3 regions of the Candidatus Clostridium eludens genome follow, and region 1 is predicted to be linked to each of the others. Evidence: riboswitches for the same ligand, from Rfam matches in the RefSeq annotation. Region 1 holds a riboswitch; each other region holds the start of a gene.
What was found. Region 1 has a riboswitch for thiamine pyrophosphate ahead of thiC (phosphomethylpyrimidine synthase ThiC). Riboswitches for the same ligand answer to the same signal wherever they lie in the genome.
Positions count from the first base shown of each region.

Region 2: another riboswitch for thiamine pyrophosphate. It lies ahead of thiD (bifunctional hydroxymethylpyrimidine kinase/phosphomethylpyrimidine kinase); the one in region 1 lies ahead of thiC (phosphomethylpyrimidine synthase ThiC).
Region 3: another riboswitch for thiamine pyrophosphate. It lies ahead of thiT (energy-coupled thiamine transporter ThiT); the one in region 1 lies ahead of thiC (phosphomethylpyrimidine synthase ThiC).

Region 1 is NZ_JBJHZX010000007.1:68,969-77,334, forward strand. Features, by position in the region: gene ACJDU8_RS06570 (EAL domain-containing protein) at 1-1,120, opposite strand, end outside; gene thiC (phosphomethylpyrimidine synthase ThiC) at 1,350-2,663, opposite strand; TPP riboswitch at 2,754-2,861, opposite strand; gene ACJDU8_RS06580 (methyl-accepting chemotaxis protein) at 2,925-4,643, opposite strand; gene ACJDU8_RS06585 (hypothetical protein) at 4,859-5,116, opposite strand; gene ACJDU8_RS06590 (sugar phosphate nucleotidyltransferase) at 5,212-7,656, opposite strand; gene ACJDU8_RS06595 (glycosyltransferase family 4 protein) at 7,687-8,366, opposite strand, start outside.
Region 2 is NZ_JBJHZX010000040.1:16,263-24,628, reverse strand. Features, by position in the region: tRNA gene ACJDU8_RS20330 (tRNA-Leu) at 734-820, opposite strand; gene ACJDU8_RS20325 (hypothetical protein) at 1,052-1,207, opposite strand; gene ACJDU8_RS20320 (M28 family peptidase) at 1,294-1,989, opposite strand; TPP riboswitch at 2,265-2,367, shown strand; gene thiD (bifunctional hydroxymethylpyrimidine kinase/phosphomethylpyrimidine kinase) at 2,465-3,265, shown strand; gene thiM (hydroxyethylthiazole kinase) at 3,305-4,114, shown strand; gene thiE (thiamine phosphate synthase) at 4,105-4,716, shown strand; gene ACJDU8_RS20300 (3-deoxy-7-phosphoheptulonate synthase) at 4,863-5,915, shown strand; gene ACJDU8_RS20295 (MBL fold metallo-hydrolase) at 6,129-8,366, shown strand, end outside.
Region 3 is NZ_JBJHZX010000026.1:9,910-18,275, reverse strand. Features, by position in the region: gene ACJDU8_RS16495 (PocR ligand-binding domain-containing protein) at 1-715, shown strand, start outside; gene ACJDU8_RS16490 (YitT family protein) at 800-1,696, shown strand; gene ACJDU8_RS16485 (amidase domain-containing protein) at 1,786-2,304, opposite strand; gene ACJDU8_RS16480 (amino acid permease) at 2,490-3,929, shown strand; gene thiT (energy-coupled thiamine transporter ThiT) at 3,987-4,619, opposite strand; TPP riboswitch at 4,680-4,781, opposite strand; gene ACJDU8_RS16470 (lactate utilization protein) at 4,886-5,527, shown strand; gene ACJDU8_RS16465 (hypothetical protein) at 5,667-6,053, opposite strand; gene rbr (rubrerythrin) at 7,315-7,899, shown strand; gene ACJDU8_RS16455 (MGDG synthase family glycosyltransferase) at 8,323-8,366, opposite strand, start outside.

The DNA.
Region 1 (8,366 bases):
TAGAATTCATAAGTTCATAGTAATATCTTTTTAGAGAATTATCTTCTCCTTTTATTGCAGGAGAAAATACAATGCCTTCACGTTGTATACTATTTTTTTCTTTAGCAAAAATTGTATTGGTAATTTGAATTCCAGCTTCATCAAGAATGTACGCACATTCAATATCTAAATCTTTATACCTATTAATAAACATTGAAATAAACTTATCAAACCTACTAATAGGATTTATTTTAAGTTCTCCAATAAAATTATTTAAAAACTTATTAATTTTATACTTATATAATCTATTTTCTTTGCCTCTTAAAATTACATATTCCTTATAACTAAGTGCAGCACTTTGAATTTTAGCATTAACTCTTTTAATTACGCTGCCATTTATAAACTCAGGTTTTGAAAAAAAATATCCTTGAATTAAGTGAGCTCCAAATTCAATTACATAATTAAGTTCAATCTCAGTTTCTATTCCCTCAGCAACAACTACTGCACCTATCCTATTAGCTAAACCTGCAATACATTTAAATATCTCCTGTTTATGGTAACTATCCTGAATATTCCTTACCAGTAATGAATCTAATTTTATGATGTCAGGTTTTATAATTGAAACTCTATCCATATTTGAAAAACCTGTTCCCACATCATCTAAAGCAATTAGAAATCCCTTTTTTCTATAATTATTAGTAAACCTTTCCAGAGCACTTAAATTACTGGCACGAGATTCATTAATTTCGATTACAATATTTTTAGGTGAAACCCTATTTTCTAATACCTGGTTAAAAAGATGATTTGAGCCTTCGGCTTCTTCTATAACAGAGGCATCTACATTTATAAACAAATACCACTCATCATTCATGTTGTACACATTTTCAAAATTCTCAATACACTTTTCCCTACATAATCTATCAAGTATAGTTGACAGGCCATTATTACGAGCATATTCAAACATTTTAAGTGGAGGTATAATTTCCGAATTTAAAATATTTATTCCTCTGCTTAACGCTTCAAATGCTACTATTTTTTTCTTTACTAAGGACACAATTGGCTGATACTTAACAAGTATTCTTTTATTATCTATAACCTCTCTTATAATACTAACTTCATTAAAACCGTCATATTCAATCATAATTTATAGCTCCCCTATACTATTCAAGCAAAAATCTTTAAATATCAATGAAGTACCTGCAACTTCCCATATCTGTCATATTTACAGTGAATATTATACCATTTATTTTAAAATTTTTTTATATTCTTTATTACAATAAAGATATAATTATTATGTACAGATGCCAAATTAAGATGATGTAAAAAACTCACGCAAAGTTAAAAAACTTCATGTGAGTTTAAAAACAGCCCTAATCTTCTTCCCTTAAAATATTTATGTTCTTTCCTTCCATCACCTTATTCATATTTCTCACAGCACACATTTTTCCACACATAGTACAAGTATCTTCATGCTCTGGCATAGATTCTTTTCTATATCTCCTTGCCTTTTGCGGATCAATAGCTAGATTAAACATTGTTTCCCAATCAAGCTCTCTTCTTGCCTTGCTCATTTTATAATCCCATTGCTTTGCGCCCTTTATATTTTTACTTATATCGGCAGCATGTGCTGCTATCTTAGAAGCTATAATACCTTCTTTCATATCTTCAAGATTGGGAAGTCTTAAATGCTCTGCTGGAGTAACATAACATAAGAAATCCGCACCATTTGCAGCTGCTATAGCTCCACCAATGGCACTTGTTATGTGGTCATATCCCGGTGCAATATCTGTAACTAAAGGTCCCAGCACATAAAATGGTGCTCCATGACACAACTTTTTCTCAAGTTGCATATTGGCAGCTATTTCATTTAAAGACATGTGTCCTGGTCCTTCAACCATGACCTGTACACTCTTCTCCCAAGCTCTTTTTGTAAGTTCTCCAAGAGTTATAAGTTCTTTTATCTGGCTGGCGTCTGTGGCATCATTAATGCTGCCTGGCCGACAGGCATCTCCAAGACTTATAGTTACATCATATTTTGCACATATATCTAAAACTTTATCATAGTATTCATAAAATGGATTTTCTTTATTATTTAGTTCCATCCATGCATATAAAAGAGCTCCTCCTCTTGAAACTATATTTGTAAGCCTTTTATTTCTTTTGAATACCTTTGCAGTTTCCCTGTTGATTCCCGCATGTATGGTCATGAAATCTACTCCATCCTTAGCGTGCTTCTCTACTACAGCTAAAAATTCCTCAGGAGATATATCACTTAGTTCCTTATCATAAAATCCTACTGCATCATATATGGGTACTGTGCCTATCATGGCAGAACACATCTCTACAATTCTTTTTCTAAATTCTTCAGTTTTACCATAGGAGCTTAAATCCATTATAGCTTCTGCCTTCATTTCAATTGCAGTTTTCACCTTTTCAAGTTCCATATCTATGTTAGCACAATCTTTTGATATACCTAAGTTAACATTTATTTTAGTCTTTAATCCCTGTCCAACACCCTGGGCATCTAATGATTTATGATTCTTATTTGCAGGTATTACTATTTTACCTTCAGCTACAAGATTTCTTAAAACTTCTACATCCATACTTTCTTTTGTGGATACTACCTCCATTTCTCTTGTAATAATTCCCTTTTTAGCAGCATCCATTTGAGTAGTAAAATTCATGGTTTCATCCTCTTTCCTGGTAAATTTTATAAAAAAATCATATGTACAACAAAAAGCATAAATCCGTAGACTTATGCTTTTATCAGTAACATATTTACACAAACAACTTCCTACGCTGGCATTACCCAGATCAGGTTTAGGGTCAAAGAATTTACTTCTTAATCTCAGCCAGAAACACCAGCCCCCCTGTACATAATATTCAATTTTCTTATTACATAATGGTATCATAGGATTTATTAGTAATCAAGTAAAAAATATATTTCAATTTAAATTAAATCCTTTAATAAGCTTTCCTAATTTCATGGCACTTTCCTCGTTATTATTAGTTTCTGCTAATACAGATTCATTTCTATTATTAACCTGATTCACACTTGAAGCAATATCTGCGGTGGTCTTAGCCACTTCTGATACCGAAATTGCTATGTCTTCCATACTTGCTGCAATTTGATCAACAGAATCAGAAATATTTTTAGAAGATTCTGCAGATTTAGCAACTATATCTTTTAAAGTATCCCCATCTTTTTTGTATTCATTGCTAGTGGAAATTAGTTTGTCATAATCTTTTAAAACGTCCTTCTCTATAAACTCCAAAATATCTCTAGATGAACTGGAAAGCTTTTCAACTGCAGCTAAAACCATATGAACTTCACTTTGTATTTGTGCTACTGCCTCTGATGATTCTTCCGCAAGTGTTCTCACCTCTTCTGCAACAACTGCAAAACCCTTTCCTTGTTCACCAGCTCTTGCAGCTTCTATTGCTGCATTTAATGCTAGCAGATTAGTTTGTTTTGATATTTCATCTATACTTAATGCCATTTCTGATATTCGATTAACAACAGTGACTTCTTTTAATGCCTTTTCTAAACTTGTCCTTGTTTTTATATATATTTCTTCTGCAATTTTTTTTGATTGAATAGAATCATTGTTGATAGCAACTGCTTTTTCCTGTATATTTAAGGCCATTTCTAATCCTTCCTGTGATTTTTGCTCTGTGATCTTCACTTCTTCCTTCACTGTAGTAGCCATGGATGTTACTTCTTCAACTGCAGCAGAGGATTCTTCCATTCCTGCAGATATTTCTTCTGTAGAAGCTGATATTTGTTCAATTTCAGAACTTATCTCTGAAAACATTTTATTTGTTAATTCACTGCTTCCAAGAATACTATCACTTTCACTCCTTATGGAAATCATACTCTTATTAAGCTTTTCAATTGCACTATTTAAGCCTTTAATAGTTTGTCCTATTTCATCATTAGAAACTACCTTCATTTTAAAATTCAAATTGCCTTCCGCCAATTTAGATGCACCATCTACTACCTCTTTAATCTGAGTTAAAATACTCTTCCTTATAAAATGTGTAAACAACATACCCATTAAAATACTTACTATTAAAAAAGCCACTATTTCCTTTAAAGAATTATTTACTGTTTTTTGTGAAATCTCAGCTCTTGATTGTTCTAATTGTTCTTGAAAATCCACCATATCTTGTATACTTGATAATAGTTTATTTTCCGTCTTATTTAATCCGTTAAGTATATCTTGAAGCTCCTCATTTGTTACATCAATTTTCATACCTCGTTTAACTGAATTATCAAATTGTAAAAATGCACTGTCGTCATTATTTCGTATATTTTTATAAAGCGTCTTACCTTTTTCAGTATAAATTAATGCTTCAAGTTGCTTTTCCTTTTGTTTATAAAGAATTGTATTTTTATCTATTATTTTCTTTTGTTCCTCCATATATTTCATGTCGCTGGTAACAGCTATATTTCTTACACTGACAGCTATTTTATTTACACATTCCCTCATATCATATGTCAAACTCAATTTTTTATTTTCTATATTCACAAGCTGGTCAATATTCTGGTTAATTTGATTTAGTCCATATATCGACAATAAACACACCCCTACTATTAATATAATCATTAATGAAAATCCAATCCTCAATTTATTAGAAAGCTTTATTTTGTTAAAATTCATATGAATCCCCCCTTTTGAGATTAAACCATTATCGCTGTATATTTTGCAAAAATGCATCCTATAATCATACATAAAACAATGATTTTTTATATATATCGACACACATTTGTCTAACTTTATTATTATTTTAATATACATTGCACAAAAATATAATTTTTAAATACGACAGGATTCTACAAATTAAAAATGAGCATAAAATGACTTCGCTAAAATCTTTAGCGAAGTTTATAATTTTCCTTATAACTTAAATTTATGCTAATACCCAATGCCTTTGCATATATTAAAAAATGAGTTATATCTTTATCTATGCCTTTTTCTATATTTTCTAATTCCTCTTGGTTAAATCTACAGCTATTTGATATATCTTCAAAAGTTCTTCTATTTTCCTCTCTACATTTTTTTAAAATTTGTCTTAATTTTAAATATTTATTTTCTGCTTCCATATAATACTCGGAATTTATATTAGATTTCATATTTTTACATCCCCCTGCAAATTAAAAATTAAAAGTTAAGAATAGTTAAAGAACTCATCTATAACTCTTAACTTTTAATCCTTTATTTTAATTGTTCAACATTGTTTAGTTATAGTTGTAATTTTAGTCAAAACATCTTCTGTAAGCTGATTGAGCTTCTTATAGTCCCTGCACTCTGTATATACCTTACATAAAGGTTCATCTGCATCTGGCAGCACCAATGTCCATCCATCCTCAAAGTTAAGTTTTACACCCTCAATTAAATCTATAGATTTTGAACTATTTTCCTCTATTAGATTTCTCATTATCCTTCCCTTCATATTCCAGGGGCATTTTATTTCTTTTTTCATGCTGTAATACTGAGGAATAGTGGAAGTTATCTGTGAAAGAGACCTATTGCAGTTTGCCATAAAATTAATAGTCATTGTACACACACTTACCGCGTCCAGTGTCATGAGGTATGCACTTACCATATCCCTTTCACTTATATTGGATACATTTTCTAAATAAGTTTCCAGTATAAATTTATGCGCTATTTTAGTCCTTATAAATTTACACCCACACATTTTAGCCAATTTCTCCATAGTGGAAGAGGCTGTAACAGGAACTACCAGAGTTTTTATGTCATGAGATTTTAACATAACCAATGCATTTAAAGCATCGTACAAATTGTCTTTTATTATGTTTCCCTTTTCATCTATAATAACCGGTTTTTCACACTCTTCATCTATTTCAATTCCCAAATTGGCACTATCCTCCATAACCTTCCTTGCCAAACCCTTAGTATCACCGAACTTATCATAGAATTTCATCTCTACTTTAAGCTCCTTTAAAATCCCTTTCATTATTTCAAGAATCATAGGATCTTCTATGCTTAAAACTGCCCTGTACTTTTGGCTCTTTATATTTTCAAGTGAAAGTCCATTTATAAGCTGCCTGGCATAATACTCCAGGCAGTTATATATATTTTCCATATGCTTAAACTTATCTGGTTTTACTCTCCTGAAATCTTCCCTTGTAAAACTGCTTTCTATCTTCCTCTCCATAGCTCTATCTATATTCAACCCGTTTTTATCCATAAATATTATAGTAACCTTTTCCGGTGCACTAGCATTTACACATACATAGACTCCTGCCTGTGCTCCGAAGAAAAGAACAGACTGCCTTATAAATGCCATTGGCATCTGTTTTAAATCCATAACCTCCATACCCATAGATAAAAGTCCTGTAGCCAGAGAATATTTAAACATCTGTGCCGCTCCATTGTCACTGCAGGCTATAGCCACCCTAGAATCTGTCTTTAAAACAGAACCATAGGCAGAACCCAGCTTTGATACAAATTCTGGAGTTATATCTACATTTATCTCTCCACTAATACCATTTTTACCAAAAACAGATCTAGAAGCCTTTTCTCTCCATATAATATTGGAACTTACCATAGTGCCGCTTTCTATCATCTTGTTTGGCCATATCTTAACCCCTGGATTTACTATGGCCTTATCTTTTATAATAGTATCATTTCCCACAGCAGCTTCTTCAAATACAGAACATTGAGATTTAACTTGAACTTTTTTACAGAGTACGGCACCCCTTATCTGTGCCTTATCTCCTATATAGCAGTTATTAAAAAGTATACTCCTTTTTATGGTGGCATCTGGAGATATAATATTGTTCTCACCCAATACGGTATAGGGGCCAATTTGTGCATTGTTATATATTTTACTGCCGCTTCCTATATACACCGGTCTTGAAATTTTAGCTTCAGGACTTATTTCACAATCCTCACCTATCCATATATCTTCACTGTATTTTTGTGCCTTTATGTTTATATGCGCAAGCCCTTTTAATATGTCGAAATGACATTTCATATACTGGTCAATACTTCCTATGTCACACCAGTACCCTTCTGCCACATATCCAAACACAGGTACTTTTTCTTTCAGGAGAAGCGGAAAAAGATCACTGCTAAAATCAAATTTTTTATTTTTATTGTAATATTTAAATATATCCGGCTCTAAAATATATATTCCCGTATTTACCTTATCGCTGAATACTTCTCCCCACCCTGGTTTTTCCAAGAAGCCAGTTACTCTGCCCTGGGCATTTGTAACTACAACACCAAATTCCAGAGGTACCGGTTCTTCTTTAAGTATGAGAGTTGCCACAGCGCCCTTACTCTTGTGATAGGCAATTGCCTTTGACAGATCTATATCAGTAAGGGCATCTCCACTTATAACAACAAAAGTATCATTTAAAAATGCCTCAGCATTTTTAACACTTCCTGCAGTACCCAGTGGAGTTTCTTCTATAAAATAACTTATATTTACTCCAAAATCTTTACCATCTCCAAAATAATTTATTATTTCATCAGGTAAATATTGCAAGGTAGCTCCAATATCCTCTATTCCAGTATTCTTAAGCAGTTCTAAGGCATATTCCATTATGGGTTTCCCCATTATAGGCATCATGGGTTTAGGTATGTTACAGGTTAAGGGCCTTAACCTGGTTCCTTCTCCTCCGGCCATTATTATAGCTTTCATAACCATCACACCCTTTATCCATTTTAATATTTAAACCTTGCTCTTCTCTTTATTCTTAGTACTGCTCCTCTTTCTTGTAGTAGTTCCGCCTTTACTTTTAGCACCAGCACCTACTTTAATTTTCATATCCTGATTTTCTTTTTTATCTTGTTTCCTACTCACTTTAAGATCCTCATAGTATTCTAAAATTTCTCCTTCGTTAAAGTTATCTTTTAAATCTTCGTTATCATCAGGTTTTGCAATCTTCTTTAAAGCTTCATTTTCCTCATTTAAACTTTTATATACCATGTAATCCTCCCTAAAAGCAGAATGATTATTTTCACTGCTTAATTTTCTCCATTCTGTACCGCCGGCTTCTTCTAAAACCTGATGGTACATTCTCAGAGTAAGATCTGCTATTTTGTTCCAGGTAAATTCATCCTTTACAGTATCTTTTCCATTATCACTAATATATTTGGAAAATTCCTCATCATATAAAAGTCCAACTACATTATCCGCTATACTGTTAGCATTTCCATTTATACACTTAAGCCCATTTTTGCCATGTTCCACAATTTCACTTAACCCACCTGTATCAGAAACAACTACAGGACATCCTGCCGCCATAGCTTCTAAAGCTACAATACCAAAAGGTTCATAAAGGGATGGAAATACTGCTGCATTTGCAACTCTATATAATTTATCTTTTTCCATTTCATCCATATATCCTG
Region 2 (8,366 bases), on a different contig from region 1:
CTAATTATTTCGGGTATGAAACTTTAAGGGGCTGCACCCCTATTTATTACGTTACTTTCAATATTCGTATAAAAATTTTAATATGTAAATTAGCAATGGTAGCCAAACAGCAGGAGCAGTTAAACCGTTTTATAGTAACTATGTGGTATATATTAACATCTTAGAAGTAGACCATGAAAGAAACGGTGTAGACAAAATAGATAAGCTGGAAACCGCTATTAATGATATACGTCAAAAGTATGGTTCTTCAATAATTAATCGTGCAATATTGAGGAAGAAAAAATGACTCCAGGTTAGTTTTAAACTGGGGTATGTTTTGCTGTCAAAAATAATTTTCAGCACCTATCTTTTTTATTCAAGTTATAATTTTACATCTAATCTAAGGACGGCTTAATTACTAGAGTTAACTAGTTTGTCTTTGCCCGGCTCTTTGATTATTTTATTTTGGTCCAGAAATAGTTTGAAAGTATAGCGTTAGGTTTGCTAGCCCTATGCTTTATTTTTTGGTAACTGGTATATTTCCAAAACTAGATCTTGCTCCATTTGGGGTATAAAGCTATATTTATTTTATCACTTTGAGCCGATTAAATAATATTATAAATAAAAGAACTTATTAATAAATCATGATAAATTTTAATAATTATTTTTAAGTTTGGTGACAAAAAGGTGACAAAAGTATAAAAAAAGCATTCTGGAATTTTCACCCAGAATGCTTTTAACCCTTGAAAATGCTTGGTGCCGAAGGCGGGACTTGAACCCGCATGCTGTCACCAGCGACGGATTTTGAGTCCGTTGCGTCTGCCAATTCCACCACTTCGGCATGATATAAGCCAGCTTGATTTACTTTTAATGTATATTAATTCCTGTAGTTAACATATAAAATAATAACAGGTGCTAAGGTATTTGTCAACTAGAATTTCAAAACTTGGCAGAAAATTTTTTACAGCAGTTTTAGTTTCAGAATAAGGATGCTTTCCTGTGTAGATGTCAGTATTATACTGATTATATTAGCACCTCTTATATAAAAGATATACATAAAAATAATTGATAACTAATCACTAAATACTACTCCATCATTTTCTTGTATAAGATTACTTATAGAATTTGCAATCTTATCTATCTGATTATAATCTAAAATATCTGGAGTGTCTGTAGATTTATGAACTAATTTTTCTATACCTTCCTGCACAAAAAAAACATTAGATATACCTGCTTTTTCAAAACTCGAGTTATCACCTCCAACGTTTACCTCTGTATCTGCAAATTCAATATTATCCTTTTCCAGAGTAACCCTTATAGTATATATAACTTGCTAGACACATTGCTTTTATTCTTTAAAGCAAATGTTCCTCCTGCTTTAGCACCTATAGAATCTATATTAATGTTATATAAGCTGTTGTATATAGATTTAGATTTAATCTCATTAACAAATGCACGACTTCCTACTAATCCTTCTTCTTCTCCATTAAATGCACAAAAAATTATGTCTTCATCAAAAGATTTTTCTTTAGACTTCTCTTGTAATGTATTAGCTATTTTTATTAAAGCAGATACACCGGAAGCATTATCCAAAGCCCCTCTAATAATTTTGCCATCTTGATATCCTATATGATCAAAATGTGCTGATACAATTACAGCATTTTTACTTTCCCTACCCTTTATAACACCAACAACATTATTAAGTATTTTATTTGTACCAGTATCATAATTATTATAAACTAATTGTGAATATCCATCATAGTAATTATCTCCAAACAAAGGTTTTAATCCTATATCTTTAAAAATTTTTGAGATATATTGTCCAGCTTTCTCATTACCCTTCGAACCAACAAATCTCCCTTCAAACTCATTTGAAGTTAAAGTATTAACTATTTCTTTAGTTGTTGGAATTTTTGCAGAATCCTGTACCTGTACTAGCTGCTTATTACTTTCATTAACTTTTGTAGCATTATGGTTAAATGCGCTTAAAAAGCATGATGAAAAAGTCAAAGTTATAACTGCAATGGTCCCCATTTTTAATATAGATTTAATAACAATCCCTCCTTTGATTGAATTAATGCTATATATGATAATTGTACCTTGGTTGTAATAACATGTAAATAAATGCATGGAAATATTAGTAAGGATTTTGCGTGAAATGTTGAATGTTTTCAGATCAAATAGATAAAAATGAAATATTAATAGAAGGGTGAGTGTGAAAAATTTGTGTGTGAAAATTTAGGTTGCAAATTTTTATTACTGTAGTAAAATAAAAGTAAAATATAATAGTCTTGTGGGGGTGCTTATAAAAGCTGAGAAGAGATATTCTCTAACCCTTTGAACCTGATCCAGGCAAAGCTGGCGTAGGGAAACAATATTATGTAGCCTCAAAGGCTTTTATTAAGTGTATGTTTTTCTGCATACACTTTTTGTTTTTGTTCCATTGAATCTAAGAATCACTTAACATAAATAGGAGGTGTTTACAATGAAAAAAGTGTTGACAATTGCAGGCTCTGATAGTTCAGGAGGGGCTGGTATACAGGCAGATCTAAAAACTATGAGTGCTCTTGGAGTGTATGGTATGAGCATAATTACTGCTGTTACGGCTCAAAATACAGTGGGTGTACAGGAGGTTATGGATGTAAGTCCTGAGATGGTAGAGGCTCAAATAAGATCTGTATTTGATGATATAGAAGTAGATGCAGTGAAAATTGGCATGGTTTCAAATAGTCATACCATATCTGTAATAGAAAAGCTTCTTATAGAATATAAGGCCAAAAACATAGTACTTGATCCTGTAATGATATCAAAAAGTGGATATTTTCTTTTAAAACCGGAGGCTGAACGGGCTATAAAGAATATGGTGCAGATTGCAGATATTATAACTCCAAATATTCCAGAGGCAGAAGTTCTTACGGAGTTAAAAATAGAAAGTAAAAAAGATATGGAAAAAGCAGCTTTTAAGATAAAAGAAATGGGGGCAAAGAATGTACTTGTAAAAGGTGGACACAGATGTAATGATGCAGATGACATTCTACTCTATGATGGCGATATATTAAACTTGCAGGGACACAGAATAAATACTAAAAATACCCATGGTACAGGCTGTACTTTATCCTCTGCTATAGCATCTTATCTTGCAAAAGGCTGTAGTGTTCATAAAGCAGTATATCTTTCAAAACAATATATAGCTAAAGCTATAGAAAATTCCTTTACCATAGGTAAAGGAGTAGGTCCGGTAGGACATCTTATTGAAATTTATAAAAACGCTGGGCTGGATTATTAGTAATTAATAACTAAATTAAATATAAAAGGAGACTAAAAAATGAGCAATTTTAAATTAGATGAAGTGTCAAAAGTATTAACGGAAGTTAGAAAAAGGGTACCACTTGTACATTGTATTACTAATTATGTAACCATAAATGATTGTGCAAATGTTCTTTTATCTTATGGTGCTTCACCAGCCATGTGTGAGGCATATGACGAGGTTTTTAATTTTGTAAAAATATCTTCTGCCCTATATATAAATGTGGGAACCCTTACTAAAGAGCAAGAAACGGCGGCAATTTTAGCCAGTATGTCTGCAAAAATCAATAATATTCCTGTAGTTTTGGATCCTGTAGCTTGTGCTGCCATCCCACGAAAAATTCAGGTTATAGATAGAATTCTCAAGGTTGGAAGAATTGATGTCATAAAGGGAAATATAGGTGAGATTAAATTTTTAGCAGGTGAAACTTCAAGTGTAAAAGGGGTTGATTCATTGGATACTGGAGAGGGTGCATTGGATTCCTGTATAGCTTTATCTGATAAATATAATTGTGTAGTTGCCGCTACTGGCAAAAAGGATTTTGTAGCGTATGGAAAAAATAGTGCCATAATTGAAAATGGAACAGAAATGTTAACTAAAATAACAGGAGCAGGATGTATGGTGGGGGCACTTTGCGGGGGCGCAGCAGGGGCTTTTGAAGACAAATTCATAAGTACTGTAAGTGCTATACTCTCCATGAATATAGCAGGAGAAGAAGCTTATAGAGAGGCTAAGGCTCCAGGAAGTTTTAGGGTTAAGCTTATAGATTACATATATGAATTAAGTGAAGAAAAATTGAAGAAAGAGGGCAAAATAACATGGAATTAGATTATAGTTTATATCTGGTTACAGACAGAAGTTTTTTAAAAGAAAAACTTCTCCATGAAGCTGTGGAAGAGGCCATTTTAGGCGGTGTTACTATGGTCCAGTTGAGAGAAAAGGATGCCTCCACAAGAGATTTTTATAGGCAGGCATTGGAAGTTAAAAAAATAACTGAAATTTATAAAATTCCTCTGATAATAAATGATAGATTGGATATAGCACAGGCTGTGGATGCAGAGGGAGTACATCTTGGACAAAGCGATATGCCTTTAACTACAGCAAGAAATATTTTAGGTAGGGATAAAATAATAGGCATATCCGTAGGTAATGTAGAGGAAGCTTTGGAAGCAGAGAAAAATGGGGCAGATTACGTTGGAATAGGAACGGTATTTTTTACGGGTACTAAAAAAGATATAGATACACCTATAGGTATAGAAGTACTGGAGAAAATATGCAACAGCATAAACATACCTGCAGTTGCCATAGGAGGTATTAATGAGAATAATTTTAAAGAAGTGCTATCTACTGGAGTTGATGGTATTTCTGTCATATCTGCCATCTTAGGAAAAGATGATATAAAGATTGCTGCTGAGGCATTACGCAAATAGGGCATGCTTAAAATAGTGTTGCCATCTGCGGCTTGTTATTTATTTTAGTATATGTAATATTACTATTGACTCATAAAGATAAAGGTTTATACTTTAACATATGAGTTATAGAAATGGTTAAACTGTGGAATATCTGAATAGATAAAATTCATAGAAAGGAAAGTAAAAATATGAGTATGAAATTTGTTAAGAAAATGCCTACTGCAGATGAAATTATAGAGGAAATACCACTGTCAAATTCTATGAAAGAAACTAAAAAAAATAGAGACGAGGAGATAAAAAAGGTCTTTACAAATGAAGATAATAGATTTCTTCTTGTAATAGGTCCATGTTCTGCAGATAATGAAGATTCTGTTTGTGAATATATAGGCAGGCTGGCGAAAGTCCAAGAAAAGGTAAAAGACGTTATTATTATCATACCTAGAATTTATACAAATAAGCCAAGGACCACTGGAGAGGGATATAAAGGAATGGCACACCAGCCAGACCCGCATAAAAAGCCAGATTTAATTGCAGGGATAAAAGCTATCAGAAAAATGCATATAAAAGCTTTAAATGAATACCATATGCCTGCTGCAGACGAGATGTTGTATCCAGAAAATTATACATATCTTGCAGATTTATTAAGTTATCATGCAATTGGAGCCCGTTCGGTTGAAGACCAGCAGCATAGATTTACTGTAAGTGGTATTAATATGCCTGTGGGAATGAAAAATCCTACCAGCGGTGATATAACTGTAATGTTAAATTCCATTAAGGCAGCACAGTTGAATCATACTTTTATATATAATGGATGGGAGATTGAAACAAGCGGGAATGCTCTTGCACATGCTGTTTTAAGAGGAGCAGTGGATTCTTATGGAAGAAATATTCCAAATTATCATTATGAAAATTTGATTAATCTTTCTAAAGAATATGAAAAAAAGGGATTGTTAAACCCTTCAATTATTGTAGATACAAACCATGCAAATTCCACTAAACTTTATAAGGAACAACCAAGAATTGCCAGAGAGGTACTTATGAGTAGAAAATATGATGCTACACTTAAGAATATGATTAAGGGATTTATGATTGAAAGTTACCTCGAAGAAGGCAATCAACACGTGGATGAAGGTACTTATGGAAAATCCATTACAGATCCATGTCTGGGGTGGCAGGATACAGAAAAACTAATTTACTATATTGCTGAAAATGTATAAATATTTTAGCGGTATGTTGTAACTATTAATATGTTTGTATGTTCACCTGTTAAAAATTATATTTACTCTTACCAGTAATTTCAATTATTCATTTTGAATAATACAATTATATATGTTAAAATACTATATAAGACATCTTGGGATTGGTTATGCATTGATTAAGGCTCTTTAGAATATGACATATTTACTGGGAGAGGGAGGTGATGTCACAATATGAACATTTCATTTTTAGGGGGAGCCAGAGAAGTAGGTGGAAGTTGTATACTTGTGAGAATATGTAATAGAAATATACTTATGGATTGCGGCATAAGACAGAGTTCTTCTAAAGATGCCCTTCCGGATTTTAAATCAATTCAGGAGCAGGGAGGGATAGATGCTGTAATTATAAGTCATTCTCACATGGATCATATAGGATCCCTCCCTATAATAAGTAAAGAATATCCCACAGCCAGGATATATACTACTAGAATGACAAAGGACTTAATGAGGGTACTTCTATATGACAGTTTAAAGATCATGAATAATAGGGAAGGGGAAATTCCTTTATATGCAGAGGAAGATGTTAAAAATATGTTAAATAATATCTTCCCCATAAACTATATGGTGGAATTCCCTATTTTTGAAGATATAAAACTTACATTCTACACTGCAGGACATATAGCAGGAGCTGCGTGTATTTATATTACCACGCCTCAGGGTTCTCTGTTTTATTCTGGAGATTTTTCTGTATTTTCACAAAAAACTGTAGAAGGATTAAAAGTTCCAAGGTTAAGACCGGATGTAGCAATTTTTGAAGCCACCTATGGAGACAGATTGCACTCCAACAGAGAAGTAGAAGAGGAACGGCTTATAGATATAATAAATGAATGTAAACAAAAAGGTGGTAAAATGTTAATTCCGGCTTTTGCTCTGGGCAGGGCACAGGAGGTATTGCTTACCATAAAAAAGGCATTGAATAAAAATTTATTAAAAGATATTAAGGTGTATGTAGATGGAATGATACGGGATATAAATAGAACCTATAAGTTAAATCCTCTATATCTTAAAAATTCTCTAGGTAAAAAAATATTAAAGGGAATTGAACCATTTTATGATGATAACATAATTTCAATAGATAATAATAAACTTAGGGAAAAAATATTAGAAGATAGGGAACCTTTAATAATAGTTTCAAGTTCTGGCATGCTTACAGGTGGATACAGTCAGTACTATGCGGAAAAGATAGCCCCTATGGAAAATGGATATATAGTTATGACAGGATATCAGGATGAGGAATCTCCGGGAAGAAAGCTCTTGGATCTTTTGAAAGAAGAAAAGGATAAGAAATTATATATAAATGAAAAAACAGTTCCTGTAAATTGTACAGTAAAAAATGTGGGACTTTCAGCTCACAGTGATAAAAGTGAAATAAAATCACTTATAAGTTTTTTGAATCCTGGGAATATATTTATAGTTCATGGAAATGAAAGTGTAATAGAAAATTTTTGCAGGCAGCTTTCCTCAGAAGTAAGGGGAAAAGTTTATGCACCTAAATGCAGTGAAATCTATGAGATGAATATAAATAAGCCTAGGAAACAATGGAAAAAGTCTTTGGATAAAGTTATGAATTGTGATGAGGAACTAAATGAAAATAACATGAAAAAATTATGGAAATTTGTATCGGTTAACTATGGAGAAAAGCTCTTTACCACAGAAGAGATGAATTATATATGGAATGGAAACAATAAAGTGAAAAATACTTTAGAGAATTTTCAAAGAATTATAATGAATTCTCCTTATTTTGAAAGTGACAATAGAAGATTATTTTTGTTTAAGTGTAAAAGTGAGGATGTAATTCAAGAAAGCCTAAAGAGAAAAGAACTTAAACCAAATGAATTAAGAGAACTTACCAATAAATATTTTAGTTGCTTTAATCCTAAAAAAGCAAGTTTTATGTATGATGAAAAAAAAGTAATTCTAAATTTTGATTTTCCGGCTGTGGTACATGAAAATATACATAGTAAAATAGAACAGTTTGAAAAGCAAGTAGGCTGGAAAGTAGAGATAAGTAATACTGTAAATATAAATGCAGCCTCTGAAATTGTAAATAGAATTTTACAGGATGTTTCTATTAAAAAGATATCTTATAGGTTGGAGCAGAGGCAGGCAGTAGTAATAACAAATTCTATATATGTTGTAGGAGAAGATAAGCTAAAGGAATTTCAAAATATTACGGGATTAAATTTATTAATTGAATGTGCTGAAGCTGGAGTAAAAGGAAGTACAGAGCATATTTATATGAAAGCTTCTGGCAGATGTGAAGCTATGGAACAAAATAAGGCTTTAAATTTAATTGAAGAGTTTTTTAGTAAAGAGGAATTCAAACCCTACAGAAAAGGTATCAAATCATGTTCTGATGAAAAATATATAGAACTTTCGTTTATAAGTTCTGTAATTGGAGAAAAGTATAAA
Region 3 (8,366 bases), on a different contig from region 1:
AGGCAAAACCATAGGTACAATATTGGGTGGACAAGTTATGTATTCCCATCCTGGAGAAACTCGTTTTAGAGATACTGCTGCTGAAATAGGTGTGGATGCTGATAAATATGTAGATGCTTCAAATCATGTATATAAAGTAAGTGAGCAAAATGTAAAGGCGGCATCTGAAGTATTATATGTAGTTGCCAATGCTCTTTGTAAAATAGGTTATGAATCAATTTTAGTTGGAACAGTTGCTAGAAATCTTTCCGAAAATTTTGAACAGATTTCAGCTACCATGGAAGAATTGGCTGCATCGTCCTTAAATGTTAGTAATAATCAACAAGTTTTAAATGAGGAAATAAATAGGGTTAAAAGTATATCTTTAGAGATAAATACTGTATTAAATTCTATAAAAAATATAGCAGAACAGACAAAAATGCTTGGTTTGAATGCGGCTATAGAAGCTGCCAGAGCGGGGGAATTAGGCAGGGGTTTTGGAGTTGTTGCCAGTGAAATAAGAAAATTATCTGAAGATTCAAAAGCTACAGCTTCTACCATCGTAGATCTTACTAGAAAAATACAGGAATCTGTTGATAAGACCACTGAAACTTCTAATGCTACTCTTCAAACTACAGAGCAGCAGACAGCAGCAATACAAGAAATTTCATCTAATGTTCAAGAAGTTTCCACAATGGCAGATACTCTAAATGAAATGGCAAATTCAAAAATATAAATTAGTAGTATTTATTTACTTATTTTTCAAAATATAAAATAGATATTTATTATTAGTATATTTTGTGAAAAAAGGAGATTTTAGATGAATCAAAATAGATTTATTATAAATAAAGGCATTAAATGCTATTATATTATACAATATTTGCAGCTAATAATTGGATGTGGAATAACAGCATTAGGATTTAACTTATTTCTTGCACCTAATCAAATAGCTTCTGGCGGAATAGCAGGAATATCTTTATTAATAAAGCATGTAGATTATATAGAACCTGCAATTACCCAATGGCTGGGAAATATAATATTATTTTTTATAGGTTTATTTTTATTGAGTAAAAAATTTATGATGAGAACTGTTTTTGGTTCTTTAGTGTTACCTTTATTTATATTTTTAACCACTAATTTGCACCCAGTTACCCTGAATCCACTTTTAGGCAGCATATATGGAGGATTACTTTCGGGTATTGGTCTTGGTTTGGTTTTCAAAAGTGATGCATCTACGGGAGGTACTTCTATAGTAGCTAGTATTATAAATAAATATGCTGGTATAACCATTGGTAATTCCCAAGGAATAATAGATGGAGCTGTAATTGTTGCTGCTGCATTTGTATTCGATGCAGAAAAAGCTCTTTATGCAATTATATCTTTATTCATAACCAGTAAGGCTATTGACTTAATACAATTAGGATTTAGTGGGTCCAAGGTAGCGTTTATAGTTTCCAGTAAATCAGAAGTTATAAAAGATGTCATTATAAAAGATTTAAATAGAGGAATTACAAAAATTTCTGGATTTGGAGGATATACTGGGGAAGAGCGTACAATTTTAATGGTGGTTATGAATCAATCTGAGGTAAATATATTTAAGAGTTTAATAAAAAGTATTGATACAAGTGCGTTTATAATAATTAGTGATACCTATGAAGTTTTGGGTCAGGGATTCAATTTAAATAGAGAAATTAGAAAGCAAAATCAAATTAAATAATTTCTTTGCAGTTATTAAAGTTTTTTATTTTTTTATCATAATTGTATGGTATGTAGGTTAAAATTAACCTGCATACTATAAATATAAAATTATAAATATATTTTTATAAAATGGGTTTTAGCTGCCCATTTTTTTATATGGGATATATTTAAACTGTTAGGAGTATGCTGGGATATTAGAGGATGATCATTATAAAAAGAAGTAATGATTGCTGAATGTGCAATTCTACCTCTAGCATTTTCATAAAATATTATATCACCTAATTCTAACATAGATACAGAGGGTACTTCCATACCTTTAAGGCCCTGTGATTTTTCTTCAGCATTAATTTTTAAATACCAATAAAGAGAACCAGCTACAGACCATGAAACTGACCAACTATCACCCGATGATTTGAGATTATTTTTATACCACCATGGATTTTTATCTGTGAACACCATAGGAGCCCCTCCTGCTTTCAAACATTGAGAGGTAAAATTTGTACAATCACCTCCATCATTGCCATACACAGAAAAGTATCTATAAGCAGGGTTTGGCACTATGGCATAATTTATAGCATAGTTTACTGCATTTGTTCTAAGGTATGAGGAATTATCTTTATAATTCATAACTTCTCCATAAAATTAATTATGGTACATTTTATGTAAATATACATGAAAAAGTACATCATTTATATAATAGTTTCCATAAAAAATATGAATTTTATAATATGCTTCTTACTTTATTTATAGAATTTTTTTTCAGCTTTAAGACATACTATTTTTAGAATCATATGAATTTGGGGTGATTAATGGTGGAAAAGAAGCATAGGGGATTATCTGTATGGGAACTTACAATGATGGCACTAGGAACTGTAATTGGTGGATCTTTTTTTCTAGGATCATCTGTAGCTATTCATGCCGTAGGACCTCTTATAATTATTTCATATGTATTAGGAGGAATTTTAGTTTATTTTATTCTTTCTGCTCTTTCAGAAATGACAGTGGCAGATCCGGCACCTGGTTCGTTCCGTACTTTTGCCGGAAAAGCCTTTGGACCAGGAGCTGGATTTATTGTTGGATGGGTTTACTGGACTGGAATGGTTCTAGCTATGTCCAGTGAAGCGGCAGCAGTATCCATTTTACTGCGTAAATGGTTTCCTGGCATATCCATATCTTTATTTGGAAGTATGACTATCCTTGCAGTTACATTACTTAATTTGTTAGGTGCCAACAAATTGAGTAAACTTGAAAGTGGCCTTGCGGCTGTTAAGTTATTGACAATAATATCTTTTATAATTATTGCATTACTTTTAATTAGTGGTTTTTTAGGTGTATCTCCAAGGACCGGAACTGCCAAAGTAACTGGGGAACCTTTACTTTTAGGAGGCGTAAAAAGTATTGCAGGAAGTATGCTTACAGTGATGTTCGCCTATGCAGGGTTTGAAATAATTGGTTTGGCAGCTTCAGAAACGGATAATCCCAAAAAAATAATTCCAAAAGCTATCAGCTATACTGTAATAAGCCTTGTTGGACTTTATATAGCTTCCATATCTGCACTTTTGTTATTGATTCCTACTGGAGTTCTTAGTGAGAATTTTAGCCCTATGGTAGCAGCACTTAACAGATGGGGTATGAATTGGGCTGGAAATGTAATAAATATAGTAATGGTCACAGCTATACTTTCTACAATGTTGGCAGCTATGTTTGGTATTGGAAGAATGATTCGTTCTCTTGCAGATGAATCCTATGCTCCAAGGTGGTTAAAGGATAGAACAAAAGTACCTTATAGAGGCATGGTATTTTCGGGTTTTGTTATGTTTTTGGGACTAATGCTTGGACTTTTATTTCCTAGAGTCTATTTATTCTTGGTAAGCTGTGGTGGTTTTGCACTGCTTTTTACATATGTAACTATCGTTGCTTCACAAATCCGATTACGTAAAAAACATACCTATGGTGCGGAAGGAAGGCATCATATATATGTTTCATGGATTACTCTTATAAGTCTTATTATTGTTATTGCTAGTATGCCTTTTATTCCAGGTCAGGCATCAGGTCTTATAGCGGGTCTGATAATTATTGCTTTTTATTCAGTAGTATATATGTGTATGAAGTATTATATAAAGATTAAGACATATGGCATATCAGGTAATCAATTTAATGTAAAAAGACATAACGCCAGTTTTTTTACGGAATTTTCTAAAGAACTAATTGAAAAGAAAAAAAAAACCATACAAAGATACAAGGGGAAATAATAAATCAAGTTAAAAAGAAGGCTAGAGTGGTACAGCTGCTAGCCTTCTTTTTAAAGTTTAATTATGTGCTATTTTTTTGTTTAAAATTGTGGCTAAATGTTTTACTGGTAATACTGACATTATTGCAATACATATGGCACCTTCAATGGACATAAATATACCATTTACCATAAGAGAATAAACTGCCGGAGACATTCCTTTAGGGGCAAAACTTCCAAAAAAAATTACTCCAGATATAAAATGACATATAAATCTCCCTAAAAGAGCCAGCAGTGTACCTATAATTTTTCTATCTCTAAAATAACCAGCAATACCTAAAGCCATAAATGGTAGTGGATAATCAAATATAACTTGTACAGGATGGAGTATGTATGGATCTAGTATTAAGGTTATGATTCCATATAAAAATCCAGTAATAAAGCCTACTTCAGGCCCGTAAAGTAAAGCCATAAGTAGTATAGGTATCATACTCCCCAAAGTTATACTCCCTCCTTGTGGAAGGTGGTATATTTTAAATATTTGAAGTATAGCAGCCAGTGCCAGTGCTATGCCTATTTGAGTTATAAGCTGTGTAGTGAATTTAACATTTTTAACTTTGGCCCAAAATAGAATAAAAATAATTAGGGCAATTAATGCGAAAATAGAAGCTGGGTGAGATGAAATCTCTGTAATATTTTTTATTAAAGACATATAAAACCTCCTTACTTAGCTAAGGTGCCCAAAAGTCGTATTCCATAGGAATACGACTTGATTTTTTAGAATCCGCTTCCCTACGCTGGTGTTATCCAGATCAGGTAGAAGGGTTAACAAAATGTTGTTTCTCAGCCTATAAAGGCACCCCTAGCATTAAGTATTTAATTATTATATAATAATTATAATACATAATATGTAGTATTTCAATTATTACACTAATATGTGGTTTATAATTTGAAATAAATTTTGGAGGTAGATATATAATGGATATGAATGTGCTTTGGACAAACGAAAAAAGAATAGAGAGGACTATTGAGGCATTAAAAAAGAATAATATGAATGGTTTTTACATAAAAGATAGACAGGAACTTTTTAATAAAATAGAACAATTAGTTAAGAAAGATTCTGTAGTAAGCTGTGGAGGTTCTGCTACTTTACAACAAATAGGCCTATTAGAATATTTAAGGAGCGGCAAGTATAAGTTTTTAGATAGGGCGGCTGAGGGGATTACTCCAGATGAGAAGAAGGAAATACATAGAAAAACATTTTTTGCAGATGTATTTTTTACCAGCACTAATGCGTTAACTGAGGAAGGAGAATTATTCAATGTAGATGGCAGAGGCAACAGGGTTGCAGCTATGCTCTTTGGTCCTGATAAAGTTATAGTAGTCTGTGGTGTAAATAAAATTGTTAAGAACTTAGAGGAAGCTATAGAGAGAAATAAAAGGGTATGTGCTCCGGCAAATGCCAGGAGGTTAAATTGTAATACACCCTGTGCTAAAACGGGATATTGTGTGGATTGCAGCAGTAAGAGCAGAATATGTAACGAATATACCCTCATAAAAAAACAAATTGATGATTCAAGAATCTATGTATTTATACTTAATGAAAATTTAGGATATTAAATTATGTCACACGTAATTATGTTTACGTGTGACATTGATGTATAATGTTAAACTAAGGTTTTATTGAATATATTTGATAAACCTAGTGTAGATATTCTATAGTTCCCTTAATTTTGTAAATATTAATTTTAAGCTGATTTTATTTTCCACAGTTTGTTCTTAGACCGCTAAGTATTGAAGAATCAAGGCCTGAGCAATTGTATTTTACTCCATTAAGTGTTATGCAATTAGAAGAGTTTGTACAACTATTAGAGCTTTTACAGCTAGCAGGATCTACACAACTATTGGAGTTTTTGCAATTAGAATTTTTACAGCTAGCAGGATCTGTACAGCTATTAGAGTTTTTACAGTTAGCAAAATTTGTGCAATTAACTGCTTTTGTTGAAGGACAAGAAGATTTACAGAGTACAGATGCTATATTGTTGTTTACGCCAGATGCATGAACTGTTGTAGCAATTCCCGTATTTAATAATAATGGTGCTGCAAGTATTAAAGCTGAAAGTAATTTGTGTTTAAGTTTTAACATTTTCAATTCCTCCTAATTTTTAGTAGTATATGATTTTTTAGTTCATTTTCACCTTCAGAAATGGGTGTTTAAAGTTACTTAGGGAACTTTTAGCCTTATCCACTAAAAAATATTTCTATCTAAATTTATAGGTGTAAATGAATATCTTTAAGTGAATTTAAATATTTTTTCTATATGTGTAATATATAGAAAAATTGTAATTAGTGATTTATAAATAGTGACCCATTTCATTTTTGGAAATTTAGGTTTATCTATGTTTGTTATATTAACAGTATTTTTATGTTATATCATTATTAAATTAATGGATTTAATGGTATGAAAAGGCTATATAACAAATTTCATCATCATATATAATAAGATGTAAGAAAGATTGGTTCCATATATATCAAGTATAGTCAGATATTTTTCTTGAAATATATGCAATGTATGGAATAGTGCATTGGTAGGTATTTTATCTAATGAGACTATAGAACCTTAGTGATTAGGCAGTAATACAGATAAAAAATGTATACTATGGCTGATAGAATACAAATAATTACATATTAGTAGTAAAACCTAAATTTTACCGTAAATGAAGAAACATACATTTTTGAAGAAAATGTATAAATATTGTTGGAATAATAAATATATTTTGTATTTAATACATATTTATAGAAGGTTGTAATGGAAAAAATATTCTTTATGAGTAAACGGCGCTTAAATCTTATAATAACTTTATAAGTACATGTATTTTTATTTCTATTATCTGTGATTGGTTCCATCATTATTTTTATTAAAAATAATATTTTTTGTAGAATTATTTTTAATTATGTAGTAATATATACGTAACATATATGTCACTTTGAAACACCCTGTAGTTAGTTTTATTATAACTATTGAAAGGTGTTTCCTATTTTTTTGATAAAATTTTTATATAAGTTATATATTTAAAATAAATATGCAGAAATTTTATACAATATAATAGATTTGTATCTGAATAAAGAAATGTTTTAATATGTAATTAAGATATTATAATAGTTGAATATATGGTAAACATATTATAAGATATTAATATAGCTACAAATAAGAAAAAATTACGTAATATGGTTTTATAAATAGTTATTTCTAAATTATTCAAGTTAGCATTAAATAATATATGGTGATAAAATTTCAAATAAATATTTATTAAAATTAAGTAAATAAACTATTTGTAAACATCAAGTTAGCTACTTATTTGTAAGACTAAATAACAAATTAATACTTATTTTAGGAGGTAACTTTTATGGCATCTTTAAAAGGTACAAAAACTGCTGAAAATTTAATGAAAGCTTTTGCAGGAGAATCTCAGGCAAGGAACAGATATACTTATTATTCATCCATTGCAAAAAAAGAAGGATATGTTCAAATTTCTAATATATTTTTAGAAACTGCAGAAAATGAGAAAGAACATGCAAAGAGATTTTTTAAATTTTTAAATAATGATTTAAAAGGGGAATCTGTAGAAATAAATGCCTCTTACCCGGTTGCTCTAGGAGATACTAAAACAGTTCTTAAAGCTGCGGCAGATGGTGAAAATGAAGAATGGTCTCAGCTCTATCCAGAATTTGCAGATGTAGCGGATAAAGAAGGATTTCCTGCTATAGCAACGGTTTTTAGAAAAATAGGTGAAGTTGAAAAGCACCATGAGGAAAGATATTTAGCGTTACTTAAAAATGTAGAAAATGGTACTGTATTTAAGAAGGAAAAAGTATATAAATGGAAATGTGATAATTGTGGATATATTCATGAAGGGGATTCTGCTCCTGAAGTTTGTCCTGCCTGTGCTCATCCTCAATCATATTTTGAAATACTTGTGGAAAATTATTAATATTGATGTTATATTGAGTCTAAGATAAAAACCTGCACTGTGGTTACAGTGCAGGTTTTAACTATATTTAGTATGATTAATATAGTCTTGCAAATAAATAATATCATTAAAATTAATTTTATTCAATAATAAGTTTAAGGAATTTATTTTAAATTTAAAAATAAACAACTATAAATTATCAATTAAACTTATATTGTCTTTTGGAAACAACGTGGTGAAGAGGAGGTTTTTATAGATAAAAGTAGCTGGCACATGACCAGCTAAGATATTTTAAGGGATTTTAATTATGCATTAATATTATAACTAATTTAACTTGTTTTTATACCTATTTCTTAAAAATAAGGGTGCAGGCTTTTATTACATCTTATTTTTTCAATATTATAAGGGATGTACTTTAGCAATAAGATAATTTGAACCTGCAAATTAAATGTTAGTATTAATATTTAAAATAAAATTTGCGATGTCCC